3 regions of the Neobacillus sp. plas4 genome follow, and region 2 is predicted to be linked to each of the others. Evidence: riboswitches for the same ligand, from Rfam matches in the RefSeq annotation. Region 2 holds a riboswitch; each other region holds the start of a gene.
What was found. Region 2 has a riboswitch for cyclic di-AMP ahead of AC2TFD_RS11870 (APC family permease). Riboswitches for the same ligand answer to the same signal wherever they lie in the genome.
Positions count from the first base shown of each region.

Region 1 (5,206 bases), 230 kb from region 2:
AACTATACCGATGAGTAAGCCCATCACCAGGTAGATATAAATGTTTTCAACAGCCCAACTATAGGTATCTTTGGAACGTAACAGTTCATTCTTCATCCCTTGCTCTTGTAAGCCATGCAGCAATTCTGCCATTTGAGCCATTCTCTGACTGTAAAGTTCCAGATCAGTCAAAAAAGCAGGAGTTAGTTCAGCGTTAGGATTAAGTTTCCTTTCCATCAACGCTTGCTGACCCATATTTCGATAAGACTCATGTAAGATTTTAAGTTTCCCAATGAGTTCCTGCGATTTCTCTTGTGTATCTTTTTTCTCTAGTGACACAATCGCCATTTGTAAGCTTACATTTGAATTTCCCCATGCATTCAACAGGTCTGAATTGATTTCCTCTCTGCGATCATTCAAAATCATCGTCAGCGCTCTTGATGTTCTTAAAGTCTCATCTTTAATCGTGGAGGAAATTTCGATTCTCTCATTTAAATCATTGATCACGACATTCATTTTGACGGTTGATTGTTCAAGCATATTCATTAATATCATTACGATTATCGTAATGAACAATAGTAATGTCCCTATGCTCGCATAGAGTTTCGTACCAAACCTCATAATTCCTCCTCAATTCTTTCATGGATCATCGTGATAGATTCATATAATTTAGATAAACTAGTGAAAATTTTCTTATTTTTAATGATACTTTATATTCCATATAACCGTCTATATGATATTTAGTAAGTTGGTAAGGTAAAAACAAAAAATAATCTCAAATGTTTTAAAATGAAAAAGGTGCCTGTCTCTTTTCGATTACTAAAAGAGACAGACACCTACGAATTTTGCTAACAGTGAAATCTATCAAATGGAATATATTATGAAGCTTTTTTAATTTTTTCGACTTCAACAGGAGGATTAAATTGACCTTCCCATTTCGCAACTACAATTGCTGCCAATGAGTTTCCTACCACGTTAACTGCAGTACGTCCCATATCTAGAATACGGTCAATACCAGCAATAAATGCTAATCCTTCTGCAGGTAAACCTATTGTGCTAAATGTAGCTAATAGAACCACAAATGATACACCAGGTACCCCTGCCATCCCTTTAGACGTTACCATTAAGACTAACATGAGTGTAATTTGCTGTACAATGCTCAGTTCAATTCCATACATTTGGGCAATAAATAAGGACGCGATTGCTTGATATAAAACCGAACCATCTAAATTAAAAGAGTAACCTGTTGGAATAACGAAAGTCGCAATATGTTTTGGACTTCCTGCTTGCTCCATTTTGTCCATAATTTTCGGAAGTACGGTTTCCGAACTTGCTGTTGAAAAAGCCAATATTAACTCTTCTTTGATCATCTTCAATAATTTAAAGATATTTAATCCAACGATTTTGGCCATCAAGCCTAAAACAACTATGACAAAGAAAATCATTGTTCCATAAACAGTAAGTGCTAACTTCCCTAATGGGAGAAGTGATGAAAAACCATATTTAGAAATCGTTACACCGATTAATGCAAAGACACCGATTGGAGCATATTTCATAAATAAGTTCGTCACATAAAACATGGCACTTGCCACACCTTCAAAGACACGTAAAACCGGTTTTCCTTTTTCTCCTATCGCTGCGATTCCAAGACCGAGTACGACGGCAAAGAAAATAATCGCTAGCATATCGCCTTCAACCATGGCATTAACCGGATTTGTCGGAACAATATGAAGTAGTGTATCGGTAATTGATTTTCCTTCTTGTTCTTCTGATGTGTGTACATAGCCTGAAATATCACTTTGCTCTAGTTTGTCCATATTTAGACCAGCACCAGGTTGAAAAATATTGGCAGATATAAGTCCGACAGCGATTGCTAGCAATGTCATCCCAATAAAATAAGTAAGTGATTTAGCACCTAACTTACCAACAGATTTCAAATCCCCCACACCAGCTATCGCAACGATAATACTAGAAAGTACAATCGGCACGACAATCATTTTAATTAGTCGGATAAAAAGATCACCAAATGGCTGTAAGACACTCTGTGCCGTTTCACTCCCATAGAATATCCCGCCGACAATTATACCTAATACTAAACCGATAAAAATTTGACTTGCTAAACTTGATTTGATTTTTTTCATTAATTACCCTACCCTTCTTGTTGATTTAAGCTAAACGAATTTCTACGGTAAGGAAACAAATAGATACTTACGTAACACAAAAAAACGGCAATTGCCGAATCACTATTTTATCATACTGTTTCCTCTCAATCGCTTACGAGGTTAGCTTTCAGGTTAGGACTATGGGAAACAATAAGCCCCTTCTTTTTAAGAATTCACCAATAGCGAAAATATCCGCATAACAAATTTGGGTCCCCCGCTCTTAAAAAAGATTAAGCGCAATATAAATTTTATCTCAAACTACTATATTAGTAAATAATTTTTTATTTCCAGATTACTTTGAAACTGTTTTTAAGGAAAGCACTTACCTTCAAGGCTTTCTTTTCAAAAAACACCAAAAATATTTATTTGTCAACATTACCTTATATTAACCTAATTACCTATAGACGTACATTTTACCTATCAACCATTGCTTAAAAACAAAAAAACTCACAAAAAGCATTTGTGAGCACTTAGAATTCTTATATTTGGTTAGCTTCTCTTTTGTTCTTCTGAAGGAACGAAAACAACTTATCGGCAAGTCCTTTGTCTTAATTTTCTGCTTCTTAACCTAACATGCTAACAAGCTTGTTGATCTCTTCCGCGCCTTCTTTTAAAAGCGGCAGAAAGTGGTCATTAATTTTTTCTTCTGAGGTTCTTTTAGAGTTTGTTGAAATGTTAATGGCGGCGATCGTTTCACCTTTTTTATTAAAAATAGGGATGGCAACCGACCTTAAACCCACTTCTAATTCATCGTTCCCTTCGGCATAGCCCTTTTTACGGCATACCTCCAGACAAATTTCGAATTGGTCAAATTCAGTAATCGTTTGCTCGGTATAAGCTTCTACCGACGCTTGTTCCCAAATTGCTTTTCGCTCCTCCAGCGGAAGCCAAGCAACAAGGGCTTTCCCCAAAGAAGTCGCGTAATAAGGCAGCCTCGACCCTACCCTTAAATTGGTTCCAATAATTCTTTTCGCAGCATTTACCCTCAATACATAAACAATTTCAGCACCATCCAATACGGCTAGATTGGTCGATTCCTTGATGGCTGTGGAAATTCTTTCAAGGATTGGATGGGCTAAATCAGGCAAGTTAAGTGATTCTAAATAATGTGCAGCGAAATTCAATACTTTTGGGTTTAATTTAAATTTATTATCCTCTGTTACGGTTAGGTATCCCAGATCGACCAGGGTAAGTGCAAACCTTCTAACCGTTGCCTTATTAATCCCTGTTTTTCTTTCTAAATCACTCAAAGACATCAAGTTAGAACTGGAGTCAAACGCCGTTAAAACGGCAAACCCCTTCGCAACAGAATGGACGAAATAACTAGCTTCTGTTTTCTCGTACAACTATCCCACTCTCCTTTTTCCTATTAAATAATAACGCATTACCTCAGACAATCCTATTGCCTATTTTCTGAAAATTACTTATAATAAAACTAAAATACACTATTCGTATTTATGTACGCATAGTGTACACTATAAACACACAAAACTCAACCATTACACAAAACATAACAATAATTTTTAAAAGGAGGATATAAAATGAGTAAGGTTGTCACAATTCAGGATGCGATCTCAAAAATTAAGGATGGCCATACCATCGCTGTCGGCGGATTTGGCCTTGTTGGCTGTCCATTAAAATTAGTCGAAGCGCTTGGTGAGCTTCCTGTATATGGTTTAACTATGATTAGTAATAACCTTGGAGAGCCTGGTGGAAAAGGACTTGGGAGGATCTTGCTGCAAGACAAAATCACCAAAGCCATCGGTTCTTACTTTACTAGCAATATCGATGCCGTGCGTTATGTCAATGAAGGCAAGCTGGAGGTGGAACTTGTACCCCAAGGGACACTTGCTGAACGACTCCGTGCTGGCGGTGCAGGTATTGGTGGATTCTATACAAAAACTGCGGCTGGCACACTACTTGCAGAGAATAAAGAATCCCGCGTGATCGATGGCGAAGAATATGTTTTCGAACTCCCACTACGTCCAGATGTAGCCCTTATTAAGGCAAAGAAAGCAGACCGCTATGGCAACCTTGTTTTTTCAAAAACAGCCCGTAATTTCAATCCGGATATGGCAAAAGCTGCGAAAATCACGATTGTCGAAGCGGAGGAAATTGTCGAAGTGGGAGACCTAAATCCAGAAGAAATTATCGTCCCTCATTTATTTGTCAACTATATTGTGAAGGGAGAAAACTCGCATGAACAGTAAACAAAAAATGGCGATTCGAGCGGCCAAGGAAATCAGCAATGGCAATATTGTCAATTTAGGAATTGGAATCCCTACCTTAGTCGCAGATTTTTTACCGAAGGAAAAGAATGTCTACTTGCATACAGAAAATGGGCTGCTTGGAGTAGGTCCTACCCCTTCAAAAGAGGAGCTTGATCCGGAAATCATTAATGCTGGCAAATTACCCGTGACAGCGCAAGTAGGTGCCTCCTACTTTTCCTCCTCCGAGTCATTTGCCATGATCCGCGGCGGCCATGTTAATGTCGCCATCCTCGGTGCTTTACAGGTTGCCGAAAACGGGGATATCGCCAATTGGGCTGTTCCTGGGAAAGATATTCTTGGCGTCGGCGGAGCGATGGATCTTGTTGCTGGAGCAAAAAAAGTGATTGTGACGACCCAGCATTGTGCGAAAAACGGTGAACCAAAAATCCTTCAAAGGTGTACGTATCCCATTACAGCAAAAAACGTAGTCAGACTTTTAATTACTGAACTTGCTGTGTTTCGCTTTGAGAATGGAAAAATGATTTTAGAGGAAATATCAGAGGAAATCACGGAACAAGAACTAAAAGAAATCACACCTGCTGAGTATATCGTTTCAGCAAATCTATCAAAATATCAAGTTTAGTAGAAAGGGGAATTATGATGGGTAATGAATATGTAGTTGTTGCAGCGAAACGAACAGCTGTTGGAAAATTTGGAGGAAGCTTAAAATCCGTAAATTCAGGTGATTTGGCAGCAGCAGTCATCAAGGATGTACTTGCTGCTGCTGGGCTTGCAGCGGACTCTGTCAATGAAGTAATATTGGGAGAAGTACGACAATCAACCGAATCTTCCAAT
Region 1 is NZ_CM170152.1:2,611,718-2,616,923, reverse strand. It holds gene AC2TFD_RS12980 (response regulator) at 1-600, opposite strand, end outside; gene AC2TFD_RS12975 (cation:dicarboxylate symporter family transporter) at 858-2,120, opposite strand; cyclic di-AMP (ydaO/yuaA leader) riboswitch at 2,236-2,388, opposite strand; gene AC2TFD_RS12970 (IclR family transcriptional regulator domain-containing protein) at 2,705-3,487, opposite strand; gene AC2TFD_RS12965 (CoA transferase subunit A) at 3,683-4,351, shown strand; gene AC2TFD_RS12960 (3-oxoacid CoA-transferase subunit B) at 4,341-4,994, shown strand; gene AC2TFD_RS12955 (thiolase family protein) at 5,012-5,206, shown strand, end outside.
Region 1: linked by a shared signal. The riboswitch ahead of AC2TFD_RS12975 (cation:dicarboxylate symporter family transporter) and the one ahead of AC2TFD_RS11870 (APC family permease) in region 2 are both predicted to bind cyclic di-AMP.

Region 2 (5,206 bases):
TAAGGATGAAAATTGTCGTAATTTCAGATACTCATTTACCTAAAAGAAAAAAAGGTTTGCCACCTAGATTAATAGAGGAATTGAAGGATACTGATTTGATTTTACATGCAGGTGATTGGCAAACGCTTGATGTTTATAAAGAACTTCAATCTTATGGAAGAGTAGAAGGCGTCTATGGAAATGTGGATGATCAAGAAATCAAGGCAATGTTACCTTATAAAAAAATTGTGGAAATCCGCGGGTATAAAATAGGTATTACCCATGGTCACGGTAAGGGTAAAACCACAGAACAACGTGCAATTGAAACATTTAAAGGTGAAGAAGTAGATTGTATTATTTTTGGGCATTCTCATATACCTGTCATTAGGTATGAAGGGGATCTATTAATTTTTAACCCAGGTTCTCCGACTGACAAAAGAAGACAAAAGCTGTTTTCCTTTGGGGTAATCAGTTTAAGTGATAAAATAACGGCAGAACATATATTTTTTAATGAAGAGTAGCAACATTTGGAGGGAGAGGAACCAATGGAAACAGGAGTAATCGTCTATACTACAAACGACTGCATTGAATGCGTAATGGTAAAAAAAGTACTTACTGAGGAAGGCATTCCATATGAGGTTAGAGATATATCAATAAACGAGGAATACCAAAAAGAAGTAGAAAAGTATGGCTATCTAGGCGTTCCAGTAACAGTGTTAGGAAATAAAACAGTAAAAGGTTTTACGAATGAATTAAAGGAAATTATCGAAACAGCAAAAAAGAGCTAATTTAAATAGCTCTTTTTCAATACTAAAACCCTGCTAGTTTTTTAGCATAAAGCATGTTGGTTTTTAGAATTTCATAGTATAGCTCTGGATAGCCAGCTACCAAGGCAATCTCGTGTGAAGGATGGCAGTGGTCGAGATCAAAAATCCAAATATCACCCAATTCCCCTATAGTTATATCTACGGCTGCATTGGCAAAATGTACACCCATACTTTCTATTTCTTTTAGCGTGTCAATGGAGATATGAATTAATTCCTGATAGGTTAAGGAGGCATGTAAGTCACTTTGCTGCAAGAAATCTCTTACCATTTCTTTTTCAAATTTAACGATAGGCTTTATCTTACCGGCATGATCTTCGGATTGCTCCCCTCTCGTAAGCAATTCCATAGCCTTCCATTGTCCTAAATGATCTTTAACCGTAATAATTCGGACCGTAATGGTTCGATAACCAGGTACATCGATGGATTCTTGAATCAGGAATTCCCCCTCTTTAAAGTATTTACTAAAGATGGAATAGGCCTGATCCCGCTTATAAAACTTGTAAGTCTTGCTTTCCATTTTTCTTAGATTGGTAATAACGAGGGTAGTCGAGTCCTTTAGTATTATATTTATTGCGGAACGATTAGCACAATTTAGCGGTTTGACGATTAAATTTGGAAACTTTTTTAAAAAGTAATAAAGGTCTTGAGGAGAACCATAAAGATTGGTATCAGGAAGATAGCATTTTACCCCAATTGAACTTGCCAATTTCTTATGGATACTCCATCTATTGAATAAGAAATTATTAAAAACAACATCGCCTAAAATCTTTTGGAAATGTTGAATCCAAGCCGTGCTAACAGAAGATGTCATCACAAAAATAGAGGCTGGATAGGGGAAGGTTCCTTCTTCCCATTGTTTTGACTGAGGATTATATAGATACCCTTTAACGGTATGATTTGATTTATCTACATGTTCAAGAGAAAAGACAAGAATGGCACCTTTAACTTCTCGATAATGAAAGACATAATCTAGCAGGTCATTGAGGTATTTCTTGAGTGAACTCTGATAATACCCTACTAGCAATCCAATAAAAGGTCCAATTTGTAATTCATTGCCATTCTGCTTGATTTCAAGATGGCATTGCTGAGGTATATTCAGCATGTCCAAAATGTCTTGAGATAGGCTTGCCCCATTCAAAGGCAGCTGATCAGAAATGTTTACAGTAGTTTGATAGGTTTTTGCACCAAATCTCACCAATCTCCTAGTAGTACGAGTAATTCCCATTGATTCCGCTAATTTTGGATGTAATGTCAAACTCCCTTTGTTGCTGGTGTTATTCGATAGCAGAATAACATTTTCCATTTTTATTCCCCCAATCATTCATACTGGATAAGTTATTGTATGTATAAATAATCAATGTTGTTTTTAAATTGGGGGAGATTCTTACAATTTGGACAAGTGTACCATTGTTATTTTGGAATATGTTTAGGGTAATTCATTACTCTTTTTCTTCATTGGTTTCTTTTTTTTGCTCTTCAGGGACACCGTATAGTTGATTGATCTCCTTAGCTAGTTCATCTAAATATTCATCTGATAATAGGGGCTTTTTCTTTTTAGACATATATTTCTCCAATCTAAAATTTCTTAAAATATTTTAATTTACTTTTACTAAACACAGGAGTATGATAATCACAGTTTCATATTTCTAAATCGCTGAGACCAATTGGTGCGGGGGAACCATTCATATGGATAGTATATCCAAGGGGTGAATCCTTTAAAAAGGTAGGGCTACTCAATGGCCCGAATCCGACAGCTAACCTCGTAAGCGTTAATGAGAAGGAAGGTGGAGCTTGTGAGACAAAAATATTATGTCTACAGGTCTATTTAACTTTGACTTGTAGGCATTTTTTTGTGTTTTTTTCGCAAGATAATAGGTATGAATAACATTTTATATTTACACGGGAGTGGAAACAGTGGTTTCTTCAGTAAAAAGATTATTAATTGGAAGACCTTTAAAGTCAACTGAATTAGGGGAACAAAAACTAAATAAAACAAAAGCGTTGGCAATTCTATCTTCTGACGCATTATCTTCCGTGGCATATGGTCCTGAACAAATATTGATTGTATTAGTAACTCTTGGAGTAGCAGCAATTTGGTACTCCATTCCAATTGCAATTGGGGTTTTACTTTTATTAATTGCTTTAATTTTATCCTATCGCCAAATTATTTTTGCATACCCTCATGGGGGTGGAGCTTATGTAGTATCGAAGGAAAATTTGGGTATGAATTATGGGCTGATTTCTGGCGGATCCTTACTCGTTGACTATATCTTAACAGTTGCCGTAAGTGTTTCGGCTGGAACAGATGCTATTACATCAGCTTTTCCAGCTCTTCACGACCATAATGTGGGTATTGCCATAATTTTTGTCCTGTTAATTACCATCCTAAACTTAAGAGGTGTTACGGAGTCTGCTTCTATATTAGCATATCCAGTTTATTTATTCGTCCTAGCTTTATTCATCCTGATTGGTGTAGGGATTTTCAACATAGTGTCGGGGCAGGTTCCTAATAACTTGCATACCCCGGTAGGAACTCCTATCGCAGGGGTATCACTTTTTCTTTTATTAAGAGCATTTGCCTCAGGAAGCTCAGCACTAACTGGAGTTGAAGCAATATCAAATGCCATTCCGAACTTTAAAAATCCAGCCCCAAATAATGCGGCAAAAACGTTATTAGCTATGGGCGGTTTATTAGCATTATTATTTACTGGAATTGTCTTTTTAGCTTATTATTATGGGATAACGCCAAATGAAAAGGTAACGGTCGTTTCGCAAATTGCTGAGCAAACTTTTGGGCGAAACTTTATGTATTTCTTTATTCAAGGAACCACAGCTTTAATTCTTATCCTCGCTGCCAACACCGGATATACAGCTTTTCCGTTACTTGCAGTAAATCTTGCAAACGATAAGTTTATCCCGAGAATGTTCAAAATTAGAGGAGACCGCCTTGGGTATTCCAATGGCATTATCACGCTAGGATTAGCATCTATACTTTTAATCATATTTTTTAAAGGGCAAACAGAGCACTTAATCCCACTTTATGCAGTGGGTGTATTCATTCCCTTTACCTTGTCACAGACAGGGATGATGTTAAAATGGCTTCGCCAAAAGCCAAAGGGCTGGATGTCAAAGTTATTTATAAATACGATGGGAGCTGTTATCTGCTTTGTCGTAACCATCATGTTCTTTTTAACGAAGTTCGCTCAAGTATGGCCGGTTTTGATATTTTTACCCATTATTATCTTCGTATTTTACAGAATTAGAAAGCATTATGAGGCAGTGGGTGAGCAGCTTAGAATAGATCCTAATGAACCAGTAGTTCCGATAGAAGGAAACGTCATAATTGTTCCAGTAGCTGGAATGACGCATGTAGTAGAAAATACATTAAATTACGCCAAATCTCTAGGTGCGGAGCAAATAATAGCCGTCTATGTTTCGTTTGAACGAGATGATGAAAAGAAATTTGAAGAAAAATGGAATCTATGGCAGCCGGATATTAGACTTGTAACTTTGCATTCACATTACAGGAGTATCATCCAGCCGCTGACTAAATTCGTTGATACGGTACAGCATAAAGCCAGTGAAGCAAACTATAGGGTTACGGTCTTTATTCCGCAATTTATTCCCAAAAAAGGCTGGCATAATATTCTTCACAATCAATCAAGCTTATTAATAAAAGCGTACCTGCTCTATAAAAGGGATGTAATTATCACTACGGTTCCCTATCATTTGAAAAAATAACAAAAAGCTCATTTTGCCTTCTCGTGCAATATGAGCTTTTTAGATAATATGGTCTTTTGTAATGGGTAGGTGCAGGCTACTCATGAATACTAAAAATACATCCAGGTACTTCAAAGGTCCGCCCGTTTGCGGATAATGAAATGGAGCAGATCACATTACCGATAATGGTACCATGTAGGAAATGGATGTTTGATAGTGTTGCAATATCATTAAAGTTGACGCCAGAGGCTTCACCTTGAGCTGACACAATCATTCCGATTCCACCGCCTGAAACAGGTTCATAGGTTGGTTTACCGGGTACAACAGATCGAAAAACAAAGCTATTGCTGGAATCCGTATTGTCTCCATAGAGAATGGAAATGGAGCAGTTTTTGGCTGAACAATCACCTTTACAAATACGCGCAGATACAGTAAGAATGCCGCTGGATGGGAAACGATCAATTAAGGTTTCTACTGGTACAGCAGCAGCGGAAACGACAGCGCTGCAATCACAACTTTCCATAAAACACCTCTCATTAATTCGTAATAATTATTAATATGAAATAGCTTGTCTTCTTGATTGGACTGGCGGGAAATTAAATATTCTAGTTTTAAAATATTTACTAGTTTGAATTAAAGTCCTTTATATTGGGGAAATATGGGTTAGAGTGATAAAGAAA
Region 2 is NZ_CM170152.1:2,381,240-2,386,445, forward strand. It holds gene AC2TFD_RS11850 (metallophosphoesterase family protein) at 6-500, shown strand; gene AC2TFD_RS11855 (glutaredoxin family protein) at 525-767, shown strand; gene AC2TFD_RS11860 (YheC/YheD family protein) at 790-2,109, opposite strand; gene AC2TFD_RS11865 (bacitracin ABC transporter ATP-binding protein) at 2,246-2,368, opposite strand; cyclic di-AMP (ydaO/yuaA leader) riboswitch at 2,449-2,590, shown strand; gene AC2TFD_RS11870 (APC family permease) at 2,721-4,547, shown strand; gene AC2TFD_RS11875 (hypothetical protein) at 4,624-5,049, opposite strand.

Region 3 (5,206 bases), 1.6 Mb from region 2:
AAGAGCATCCTCCGCGGACCTGAAATCCATATCGATCATTTAGCAAACGGACAATAAGATTGTAATGAATATCTGTGATGGTAAATGAAACAATGCCGATTCGATTCCGCTGATGATTCTCTAATACATGAAGATTCGGTATATCTTCCAACCCAGTTAGCAGTAGTTCAAGCTGTTCTTTCTCTCTAGCTAAAATCTTTTCAACTCCCATTTGTTCCTTTAGTTTAATACATAGGGCGGTACGTATGGCTTGAAGTATCCCTGGTGTTCCTCCATCCTCACGATGTTCAATGTCATCAATGTATTTGTGTCCGCCCCACGGATTCGTCCATGCAACCGTCCCGCCGCCAGGGTGATCAGGTACCTTATTGCTATACATTCTCTTATCAAAAATTAATACACCACTCGTTCCGGGTCCACCTAAAAACTTATGGGGTGAGAATAGAATGGCATCAAGTTTTTCCAGAGGGTCTTTAGGGTGCATATCCATCTTCACATATGGAGCCGAGGCAGCAAAATCAACAAAACATAGACCACCGTGTTGGTGCATAATTTTCGCCAACTGATGATAAGGGGTTTGTATCCCAGTCACGTTCGAGCAAGCAGTGAAGGATCCAATTTTAACACCCCGATCCCGATACTGGTTAAGAAGCTGCTCGAGATGTTTCACATCTACCGCACCCTTTGGGTCAGGTCTGATAATTTCCACATCAGCCAACGTTTCAAGCCATGAGGTTTGATTTGAATGGTGCTCCATATGTGTGAGAAAGACAATGGGTTTTTCATTATCCTTAATCTTAATGCTCGCTTTCCATTGCTCTGGGACTCTCAGCCCAAGTAATCTCTGAAATTTATTCATGGCAGCCGTCATCCCAAAGCCATCAAGAATCAGTACGTCGTTCTCATCGGCATTTACATGTTCCTTGATAATTTTTCTTGATTGATTATAGATTCCAGTCATCATAAGACTAGTAAAATTGGATTCAGTATGTGTATTAGCCATGTACGGACCAAACACCTCTGAAATTCTTCTTTCTATAGGACGAAATAATCTTCCACTTGCCGTCCAATCTGCATATATTATAGGTTTTCTTCCGTATGGGTGGTCGAATTCCTGATGATTGCCAATAACTTGAGACCGAAATTTTTGAAAGTATTCCTCAAGATTGTCCGGCAGCCGAAAGTATTTACTTCCGATCCTTGCAGTAATCATAGTTCAGCACCTCTCCATTAAATCCTGCTAATTACTATATGCAAAGCTTTCTTTTACCGATAATAAAAACAGCCTGATCCCATGGGATCAGACTGTTTCCTTTATTTATTAATTTGAATTCCTTGCCGATTCCTTCCGATTGACTTCATCAATTTTTTGAACAAACATTTGGAAAACTCTCTGCTTTTCTTCCAAGTCCTTAATATATTCTTTTAATTGATTATAGGTTTCTTCAAAGGGTTTATGATATCTTTGCCGTATATTTTCAATTAATTCCTCATTCACTGTTGACTGAATGACTTGCTTGGTAATCCCATATTTATACGAATATACCTTTAATTCTTGTGCCACTTCTTCATATTCTTTATCAATTTCGGTAAGGACTACCGATATATCATCCTTCCACTCTTCTAGTGATTTTTGCAGATAGGATTTAACCATTGTTTCTTCCATCGATTGCACCCGCCTAATAAAGTCTTATGTAACTTCATTATAACGGTAATAGTTTTCATCCTAGTGTCTAGTAGTTTACAAAGCTATATCAAATAATAGGTATTTGTTCCGATTTACATATAAATTTAGGTTAATAGACGCACATTAAGAAATGGTATTAATGGTAATAGGGACACTTTGTGTAATATTATTTGCATTTCCTAAATCAATATTGATTAATAAGGAATATTTAAAGGTGTCTTCATTATATTGAACTTCATCAGGAATATCGAGTAAAAAGGGGATCTTTCCAGTTTGGTTTGGGCTGCATTCAAGAGAACAGAATACGGAATGACTATTTAAAGTTTCCTCTACAAAAGCCTGTGAATCAATCCCTATTAGATCGATATCATATCTTTTAATTTTATTCTTGAGTAGTCCGCCCGTTATCTCAATCGTCCCATTTATGACACTGCCGGCTTCGTAAACCTGCTTATCCAAATGAACCATCGTTTTTGGCAAACCAATCTTCAATTTTGTTAAATAATCTTTTAATGTCATTTTCTCCACCTGTTCCCTAAAATAGGCATAATAAAAGACCGGCATTTGTAATCAAGCTGCTTCAAATGTTAAAACATAAAAGCCCCTGTACTTGGCGGTCCATGACCTCCTTCGCTTTAGCCGACGAAGTTAGCTGACGGGTAGGATGGCGAAAGAAAAGTTCTCATCCTTTCTACTTGGTAGAATTAACCCCTATTAATTGGTTCCTCCGTACCCAGGGTGATGGGTTTTGGCCGAATATTAAATTCATAATATGACGCTAATTCTAGCCCCAACCTGAACCGTTGTAAAGAGTGAAATTCACTTAAAATACCCGTTTAATCCCCAATTTAAAGTAAAAACAAGAGCTTTTCTATTGTTTGCTCATGAATCTTCGTTATCTTGCAGCATAGATTATCTTTAAGAAATCCTATTTTGTAAGGATGTCAATGAACTCATCAAGGCCTGTGGAATATTTTATATACATTCTTGGTAAAAATAACAATTCATTTTTCAGTCCTTTTTTCGTATAGAGTGAGGGTGTAGTTGTCAAACCAAATTGATAATACTTTTTTACCTCTGATCCGACACGTTCATTGAAGTTTCCATAAGGATACGCAAGTGCTATAACCGGTTTACCGGTCATTTTTTCAATTTTTTCCTTCGAGCTTTTTAATTCATATTGAAGATTCTCTACTTTTGTTAAATCCGGGTGTGTAGCTGTATGAGACTGAACAGAAATTACACCAGTGGCTGCCATATCCCTTAATTCAGATTGTGACAAACGGTTCCTACGCCCGACAAAATCGGATATAACGAAAAAGGTTGCGGTAGGTTTAAAGTGATGATCTGTTAACTTTTGAAGAATTTCAAATGCTTTTTGATTATTTTTATAACCATCATCAAATGTAATAAAAATTGGTTTTTTAATTTTACTAATATCCTTCCATCTTTCAAATGTTAATAACGTATATCCTTGATTTTTCAAATAGGTCATTTGCTTTTCAAAATTTTCAGGTGTTACATATAATTCCTTAGAGCCTACACCGTTATATTCATCGATTGAGTGGTAGATTAAAATTGGAACCTTATTCTGTGCTTGAACATGTGCCGGAAGGCAAACCATAAGAAGAAAAACCAATACAATCCTAAACATTAGCTTCACCCTTTTTCTCAATGTCTCGAATATTATTCCTCACTTAGAGCATTTTATCTATTCGTTAAGGTTAAACCTAAAAAACAACAAACACTAAAGGAGATCTTCAATGTCTGAATACAAGGTTTTATTTTTGGATATCGATGGAACCATCATTACACCTGATGATTCTATTGAGGAAACGACAATTAAATCTATACAACAGGTTCAGGAAAAAGGAATAGAAGTCTTTTTAGCTACAGGCAGACCCCTACATGAAATTAGGGAACTTGCGAAGAAGCTAAATGTTCGCTCCCTTATCGGATATAACGGTGCATATGGCATTTATCAAGGGAAGGACCTCTTCCAAGAGCCTATGAATAAAAAAAGTGTCCAACAATTCCTAGAAATAGCGAAAAATAATAAACATGAGGCTGTTCTTTATACAAAAGACAAAAACATATTTACGGATCTAAACGTGGATTTTGTACAAGAATTTATCGAGAAATTCCATTTACATAAGAACGATTCCTTTACTCCTTCCAAGGATTATGAGGTTTTGGGCATGACATTGATAAACGTAGACCCAAAGGATTTATCCTTTTATAGAAATGAAGATGGTATTCATTTAACTCAAGTAAATGTGGAGGGCATGCGCCATTGTTATGATGTAATTAGAGACAAAATCAATAAGGGGATTGGTGTCCAATATATTCTTAAACACCTCGGTGTCAACAAGGAACATGCGATAGCTTTTGGTGATGGTTTGAATGATAAAGAAATGCTGATGAATGTCGGTGAAGGTTTTGCGATGGGTAACGGTCATCCGGATTTATTTCAGTTTGCCAAACACAAAACAACAACAGTAAGTGATTCAGGGATTTATAATGGATTAAAAAAGCTAGGGGTTATTGAATGAATCCCAACAAAGAAAAAGCTTGGTTTTCGCTATCAAAGGCTGTGCATAGCGCACAGCTTTTTTTGCATGAATTTGTTGTTATTTCGTGGTATCCGTCTTGTTTTGATAGCTTTTGTCACCGTGCAGGAAAATGGGGTATTCAGTAGAGAATTTACTATCTAAAGAGGTTTTACCGTAAATTAGATAGAGAGGATTTGAAAACTAATGAGAACTTTCACCTTAAAGGAAGTTTCCAAAAAAATAAATGTTAAACCGGCTACTTTGAAAAAATGGGAAGAAGAACTTGAGGAATATCTAGAAATACCGCGAACGAAACAAGGAGCAAGAATCTATTCACAAGTGGAAATAGATTTACTTTTAGAAATTAAGGCATTGCACAATAAAAGACTCAATACCACGATGATTTTACAGACTTTACGAGGGGAAACTGATATTAAAGAGGTAATATCTGAACTGGATGACGAAATTTCTAAATTGGAAGAAACTGATACTGAACTCGAAGAACGAATCCATTTTCCTGAAGAAGCAGTTGCTGAACAGAACGAAGAAATCTCAGAACCCAATGAAGAAGTTCACAAACCTGCCGCAGTAACCTCTGAACCAGAAGAAGAAATCAATGAAACTGAATCCCAAGAATTAGCAATTATTTCTCACAATGCCACCCCTGTAGCGGATGAGGAAATCTCCATTAAAAGCGCAGATGAATTTTTCCTCGCAATGGATACGTATAAACAAACCTTTTTAAATGAAGTAAAAGAGGAAATTAGAAACGTACTTCGAAAAGAAGTGGTTGAAGAGGTCAAAAAAGAAATTGCAACTGGCACGAACTACACTGTAAACACTCTTTCTGAATCTATAAACCAATCTACCGCTACCACGAAAGCAGAGCTCAAAGAACTGTCTGTCAACTTAGACAAAAATACAGAGCAGACAACAGATAGACTTCTATACTTATCTAAAAGTATTG
Region 3 is NZ_CM170152.1:3,970,217-3,975,422, forward strand. It holds gene AC2TFD_RS19860 (aminotransferase class V-fold PLP-dependent enzyme) at 1-1,213, opposite strand, end outside; gene AC2TFD_RS19865 (hypothetical protein) at 1,322-1,666, opposite strand; gene AC2TFD_RS19870 (sporulation protein) at 1,811-2,206, opposite strand; cyclic di-AMP (ydaO/yuaA leader) riboswitch at 2,310-2,451, opposite strand; gene AC2TFD_RS19875 (polysaccharide deacetylase family protein) at 2,616-3,341, opposite strand; gene AC2TFD_RS19880 (HAD family hydrolase) at 3,451-4,239, shown strand; gene AC2TFD_RS19885 (MerR family transcriptional regulator) at 4,444-5,206, shown strand, end outside.
Region 3: linked by a shared signal. The riboswitch ahead of AC2TFD_RS19870 (sporulation protein) and the one ahead of AC2TFD_RS11870 (APC family permease) in region 2 are both predicted to bind cyclic di-AMP.